Linked DNA regions of Pseudorhodoplanes sinuspersici. The protein of the gene in region 1 interacts with the protein of each later gene in a pairwise test. Links are inferred from orthologs where the notes say so. Each region holds a gene or a part of one and is shown on either strand. Other genes may lie near its edges. The genes, in order: lpdA and CAK95_RS14530.

Evidence for each region.
Region 2: the proteins of lpdA (region 1) and CAK95_RS14530 interact in binary tests that used the Escherichia coli proteins (3 or more experiments, as listed by UniProt). The link is inferred for Pseudorhodoplanes sinuspersici from one-to-one orthologs.

The regions. Positions count from the first base shown.
Region 1 is NZ_CP021112.1:1,510,859-1,514,046, reverse strand. Bases 13-2,883 are described here. They hold lpdA (dihydrolipoyl dehydrogenase), read left to right. Parts: upstream 13-683; coding sequence 684-2,084; downstream 2,085-2,883. Other genes in these bases: CAK95_RS07460 (SDR family NAD(P)-dependent oxidoreductase), read left to right, coding at 2,134-2,883; odhB (2-oxoglutarate dehydrogenase complex dihydrolipoyllysine-residue succinyltransferase), read left to right, coding at 13-534. Outside these bases: more of odhB, read left to right, coding at 1-12; more of CAK95_RS07460, read left to right, coding at 2,884-2,898; CAK95_RS07455 (hypothetical protein), read right to left, coding at 2,952-3,188. UniProt on the Escherichia coli protein: Lipoamide dehydrogenase is a component of the glycine cleavage system as well as of the alpha-ketoacid dehydrogenase complexes.
Region 2 is NZ_CP021112.1:3,004,007-3,007,616, reverse strand. Bases 173-3,465 are described here. They hold CAK95_RS14530 (ATP-dependent helicase), read left to right. Parts: upstream 173-538; coding sequence 539-3,265; downstream 3,266-3,465. Other genes in these bases: CAK95_RS14525 (DUF29 domain-containing protein), read left to right, coding at 3,400-3,465; CAK95_RS14535 (dienelactone hydrolase family protein), read left to right, coding at 173-395. In the rest of the region: more of CAK95_RS14535, read left to right, coding at 1-172; more of CAK95_RS14525, read left to right, coding at 3,466-3,610. UniProt on the Escherichia coli protein: A helicase with DNA-dependent ATPase activity. Unwinds DNA duplexes with 3'-5' polarity. Translocates on single-stranded DNA with 3'-5' polarity. Initiates unwinding more efficiently from a nicked substrate than double-stranded DNA.

The DNA.
Region 1 (3,188 bases):
GGCGTGAAGATGGGCTTCATGGGCTTCTTCGTGCGCGCTTGCGTGCAGGCACTCAAAGACATCCCGGCCGTCAATGCCGAGATCGACGGCACCGACATCATCTACAAGAATTACTATCACATCGGCGTGGCGGTCGGCACCGAGAAGGGCCTTGTCGTGCCGGTGATCCGCGACTGCGATCACAAGTCGCTGGCGCAGATCGAGAAGGACATTGCCGCTGTCGGCCGGCGTGCGCGCGATGGCCAGCTCAAGATCGAGGAGATGCAGGGCGGCACCTTCACCATCTCGAATGGTGGTGTGTACGGTTCGCTGATGTCGACGCCAATTCTCAATGCGCCGCAATCGGGCATTCTCGGCATGCACAAGATTCAGGAGCGCCCGGTCGCCATTGGCGGCAAGGTCGAGATTCGTCCGATGATGTATCTGGCGCTCTCCTACGATCACCGCATCGTCGATGGCCGCGAAGCGGTGACCTTCCTTGTGCGGGTGAAGGATGTGCTGGAAGATCCGGCGCGGCTGGTTCTGGATCTTTAACGTTTTCCTCCGTCATGGCCGGGCATAAGCCGTCGAAGACGGCGTCTTTAACGCCTTATGTCCCGGCCATCCACGTCTGAATATCGACCCAAGACGTGGATGCCCGCGACGAGCGCGGGCATGACGACCGAGAATTTCGGAGTTTTTGTATGTCCTACGATCTCATCGTCATTGGTACTGGCCCCGGCGGTTATGTCTGCGCCATTCGTGCGGCGCAGCTCGGCATGAAAGTGGCTGTCGTCGAAAAGCGCGCAAGCCTTGGCGGCACCTGCCTGAATATCGGCTGCATTCCGTCGAAGGCGCTGCTGCATGCATCCGAATTGTTCGAGGAGGCCGGTCACGCTTTCGCGAAGATGGGCATCGGTGTCAGCAAGCCCAAGCTCGATCTGAAGCAGATGCTAGTCTTCAAGGACGAGGCGGTTGACGGCAACGTCAAGGGCGTCGACTTCCTGATGAAGAAGAACAAGATCGACGTTGTCTACGGCGCCGGCCGCATCACGGCGCCGGGCAAGGTCGAGGTGAAGGCGGCCGACGGCAAAACGCAGACGCTGGAGACCAAGAACATCGTGATTGCCACCGGCTCCGATGTGACGCAGCTCAAGGGTATCACGATTGATGAGAAGCGCGTCGTGTCGTCCACCGGTGCATTGACGCTCGAGAAGGTGCCGGAGAAGCTTCTGGTGATCGGCGCCGGCGTGATCGGGCTTGAGCTTGGCTCTGTGTGGCGGAGGCTCGGTGCACAGGTGACGGTCGTGGAATTCCTCGATCGCATTCTGCCTGGCATGGACTCAGAGGTCGCACGTCAGTCGCAGCGCCTGTTCGAAAAACAGGGCATGACCTTCAAGCTCGGCTCGAAAGTCACCAGCGTTGATACGTCCGGCAAGAAGCTGAAAGTGAACGTGGAGCCGGCAAAAGGAGGAGAGACTGAAACGCTCGATGCCGACGTGGTGCTCGTTGCCATCGGTCGCGTGCCGTACATCGAGGGCCTCGGTCTGCAAGAGGTCGGCGTGGCGCTCGACGAACGCGGCCGGGTCAAGACCGATGCGCATTTCGCGACCAATGTGCCGGGCATCTATGCCATCGGTGACGTGATCGCGGGTCCGATGCTGGCGCACAAGGCGGAAGACGAAGGCGTCGCCGTTTCCGAGATCATCGCCGGACAGGCCGGACATGTGAACTACGATGTCATCCCGGCGGTGGTTTACACCTATCCGGAGATCGCGTCGGTCGGCAAATCCGAAGACGATCTAAAGGCGGAAAATCACGCTTACAATGTCGGAAAATTCCCGTTCACCGCGAACGGCCGCGCCAAAGCCAATCAGCAGACCGAAGGCTTCGTGAAGATCCTCGCCGATGCCAAGACCGATCGTGTGCTCGGCGTTCATATCGTCGGTGCCGACGCCGGCAACATGATCGCGGAAGCGGCGGTGGCGATGGAATTCGGCGCATCATCGGAAGATATCGCCCGCACCTGCCATGCGCATCCGACGCTGCCCGAAGCAGTGAAAGAAGCCGCGCTCGCGGTCGACAAGCGCGCGATTCATATGTGAGGGTTCTCCTTCCCCGCTCTGGCGGGGAAAGCAAGCGCTGGAGCGCGAGATGCCCTCACTGCAAAACAAAATTGCACTCGTTACCGGGGCCGCCGTCGGCTTCGGGCAAGCCTTTGCGCAAAGGTTTGCGCAGGACGGTGCGCATGTCGTGCTGGTCGACATCAAGCCGTGCGATGAGACGGCGAAGATGGTGGAAGCTGCCGGCCGCGAAGCGATGCCGGTGATTTGTGATATCACCTCGGAAGAGGCGGTCGGTTATCTCGCTATGGAAGTCGACCGGCGGTTCGGGTGTTGCGACATCCTCGTCAACAATGCTGGCATCTATCCGATCCAACCCTTCGATCAGATCACCTTCGCAGATTGGCGGCGTGTGATGGCGCTCAATCTCGATGCGGTCTTCCTGACGGCCAAGGCTTTCATGCCGGGGATGAAGCGGCGCGGATGGGGCCGGGTGATCAACATCTCGTCGAGCACGTTCAATGTGGTGGCGTCAGGATACACGCACTACATCGCCAGCAAGGGCGGTGTCGTTGGTCTGACGCGCGCGCTCGCCACCGAATTCGGCAATGACGGCGTGACAGTGAATGCGGTGGCGCCGAGCCTCACGCGCACTCCTGGCACGGAAGGCCGGCAACCGCGTGCTGGCCGCGAGAGCATGGATGAGGAATTTCTGGCTCTCGCAAACCTGCAGGCGATCAAGCGCGTGCAGGTGCCGAGCGATCTTGCCGGCGTCGTCTCGTTTCTTGCGAGCGACGATGCGGCTTTCATGACGGGACAGACGATCTACGTCGATGGCGGTATGGTGCGGGTTTAATCATACGTCAGCGCGCGATTTTTTTCTCCCGCTTATCCCGCGGAAAGCGCTGCCTAATGCGACCGCCAGGGATACGGCACTTTCAGATTCACCGGTTCTTCGGGCACGATCGAAGGGCTCTCCTCACCCGGAACGAGTGCAGCCATCGCCTCGTTGACGTCCTTGCTTTCGAGAAGTTCGCCCAGCCGGCCGATCGTCCATTCGGCCGAAGCGCCGCAATCGGGGTCACGATAACAATCCAGTTCAAGACGGGCGAGCCGCACAGCCTCGACCAAAGCAATGATATGGTT
Region 2 (3,610 bases), 1.5 Mb from region 1 along the record:
ATTCATCGAAGAAGGCCGCGGTCGGTTTCTGCTTCGGCGGCGGCAATGTGCTGGAGCTCGCCCGCAGCGGCGCCGAGCTGGACGCGGCCGTCTCGTTGCATGGCGATCTCGCCACCACGATGCCGGCCAAGAAGGGCGACATCAAAGCTGCGATCTTCGTCCTGCATGGCACCAAGGACCCGGTCTCCGGCAAGGCCGATCGCGATGCGCTGGAAACGGAGCTCGATGGCGCCGGCGCCAACTGGCAGATCCTCGATTTCGGCGGCCGCCTCCATTCCTTCACCGAGGAAGAAGCCGATATGCCGGGGGTGGCAGAATACAACGCCGGGGCCGCGCACCAAGCCTACCGGATGCTGGATGATTTCATCCAGGATGCCTTCGCCAAAAAGTTGTGACCGCGCAAAAAGCTGGGGAACAACGCCGATAGCGGCCGAATATCACCAATATTCGGCCCAAGGAACGAGGGGGCGGCCGGTAAAGCAGCCCGAACCCCTCCCGTTTTGGCGCTTGCGATGCCATGTTGGGCGTTGAGATTCGCATGGCAGATCAAGCACAAAAACCGCAAATCCAGTCCTCCGGCGGCATCGCCGCGCGCGCGATGCAGGCCGTCCGTGGCCCGAGCAACTTCGCCTATCTGGAGGCGCTGAACCCCGAACAGCGGCTGGCGGTGGAAACCCTCGACGGGCCGGTGCTGGTGCTGGCGGGCGCGGGAACCGGCAAGACGCGCGTTCTCACCACCCGCATCGCCCATATCCTCAACCTCGGAAAAGCCTATCCCTCGCAAATCCTCGCGGTGACCTTCACCAACAAGGCCGCGCGCGAGATGAAGCACCGCATCGGCGAGATGGTCGGCCAGGTGGTCGAGGGCATGCCCTGGCTCGGCACTTTCCATGCCATCGGCGTCAAGATTCTGCGCCGGCATTCCGAGCTGGTCGGCCTTAAAAGCAATTTCTCGATCCTCGATGTCGATGACCAGATCCGGCTGATCAAACAGCTCCTGGAAGCGGCGAATATCGACGAAAAAAGATGGCCAGCCCGCGTGTTCGCCGGAATCCTCGACGGCTGGAAGAACCGAGGACTGACGCCGGCGCAGGTTCCCGCCGGCGAGGCGATGGCGTTCGCGGGCGGCAAGGGCAAGGAGCTCTACGCTGCCTATCAGGACCGGCTGAAGACGCTGAACGCCTGCGACTTCGGCGATCTCCTGCTCGAGCAGCTGCGGCTGTTCCGGGAGAACCCGGATGTGCTGCGCGATTATCAGCGGCGCTTCCGCTACATCCTCGTCGACGAATATCAGGACACGAACGTCGCGCAGTATCTGTGGCTGAGGTTGCTCGGGCAGCCGCTGTCTTCGCAGCAACCAGGCCTCGTCCTTCGAGACGCATCGCCAAATCTATCGGGTCGCGCTTCGCGCGACCCCGTTGGCGATGCTCCTCAGGATGAGGGGCAAGATTTGCGAATGCCTCAACTCTCCGACCCTCACCCTGAGGAGCGCGGCGAGCCGCGCGTCTCGAAGGGCGAGGCCGAGATGCCACAACGCGCGCCCCGCAACATCTGCTGCGTCGGCGACGACGACCAGTCGATCTATGGCTGGCGCGGAGCGGAGGTGGATAACATTCTGCGCTTCGAGAAGGACTTCCCCGGCGCGCGCGTGATCCGCCTCGAACGCAATTACCGGTCCACCGGCCACATTCTCGCCGCCGCGTCGCATCTCATCGCTCATAACGAGGGGCGGCTCGGCAAGACGCTGCACACCGAGGACGTGCCGGGCGAGAAGGTCACCGTCACCGGCGCCTGGGATTCGGAAGAGGAAGCACGCGCGATCGGCGAGGAGATCGAACAGCTCCAGCGCGCCAAGCACAATCTCGACCAGATCGCCATTCTGGTCCGCGCTTCGTTCCAGATGCGCGAATTCGAAGACCGCTTCGTCACGCTCGGCCTGCCCTATCGCGTGATCGGCGGCCCGCGCTTCTATGAGCGCGCGGAAATCCGCGATGCGCTCGCCTACCTGCGCGTGATCAACCAGCCGGCCGACGATCTCGCCTTCGAACGCATCGTCAATGTGCCGCGCCGTGGCCTTGGCGACGCGACGGTGAAGCTCTTGCACGACCATGCCCGTGCGCGCCGCATCCCGCTCACCGAAGCTGCGCATGCCATCATTGGAACCGATGAACTTAAGCCAAAGCCGCGCGGCTCGCTTCGCGATCTCATGACCTCGTTCGATCGCTGGCGCACGCAGAGCGAAGCGCTACCGCATACCGAGCTGGCCGAAATCGTGCTCGACGAGAGCGGCTACACCGAGATGTGGCAGAAGGACCGTTCCGCCGACGCCGCCGGCCGGCTCGAAAACCTGAAGGAGCTTGTGCGCTCCATGCAGGATTTCGAGAACCTCAACGGCTTCCTCGAACACATTGCGCTGGTGATGGACCGCGACAACGGCGAGCCGATGGACGCCGTCAGCATCATGACGCTGCATTCCGCCAAGGGGCTGGAATTCGACACCGTATTCCTGCCGGGCTGGGAAGAAGGCCTGTTTCCGCATCAACGCTCGCTTGACGAGAGCGGCCGCGCCGGCCTCGAGGAAGAACGGCGGCTCGCTCATGTCGGCATCACCCGCGCGCGCAAACGCGCCAAGCTTTACTTCGCCACCAACCGCCGCATGCATGGCATGTGGAATTCGACCATCCCCTCGCGCTTCCTCGACGAATTGCCGGAAGCGCATGTGGAGGTGACGGAGGCGAAAGGCGGCTTCACCGGCATGGGTGGCTATGGCGGCGGCGGGTTCGCGGCCTCGCGCTTTGATTCCTTCAAGCCTTCGGGCTCGAGCTATTCAACACCCGGCTGGCAGCGCGCACAGAAGCGCCAGCGCGACGATGAGTTCGATGGCTTCGGTGACGAAGGCTCCGAATACGAAAGCGAAGGCCGCTTTTCGGATGACAGCGATGATCTTTCTTCTCCTCCCCCTGAAAGGGGGAGGTCGGCCGGCTTTGCCGGCCGGGAGGGGGTCACACGCCAGGGCTCCCATTCCTCGCGCGCCACCGGCACTGCCAAAGGCCGCTTCGCCGCGCGCCGAGAACCGCTCACCATCGAAGGCGAACTCATCGCCAAATCGACCGGCGTGTCATCTCACTTCAAGACCGGCGATCGCGTGTTTCACATCAAGTTCGGCAACGGCAACGTCGTGGCCGTGGATGGCAATAAGCTGACCATCCTTTTCGACAAGGCCGGCGAAAAGCGCGTGGTGGATAGTTTTGTGGAGAGGGTGTGAGGCGTTGTCATTCCGGGGCGCCGCAAAGCGGCGAGCCCGGAATCCACATCCACAACCGGCGTATATGGGTTTCGGGTTCGCAGACGTTGCTCACACCGCGGAATGACGTAGTATAGAACCCAGGAGCTCTGCTCATGGCTGCACGCGACAAGGACAACGACATCGGCCTCGTCCCGCCCACTGATCCCGTGCGCGCGAAGTACGAGCATGATTTCTATTCCTGGCTGATGGAGCAGGCGCGTTTTGTGCGCGAGGAACGCTGGTCGGCGATCGATCGCGACAATCTCGCCGAGGAGATCGAGAGCTTGGGGCGGGAGCAATTCAACAAGCTGGAGAGCGCGCTGC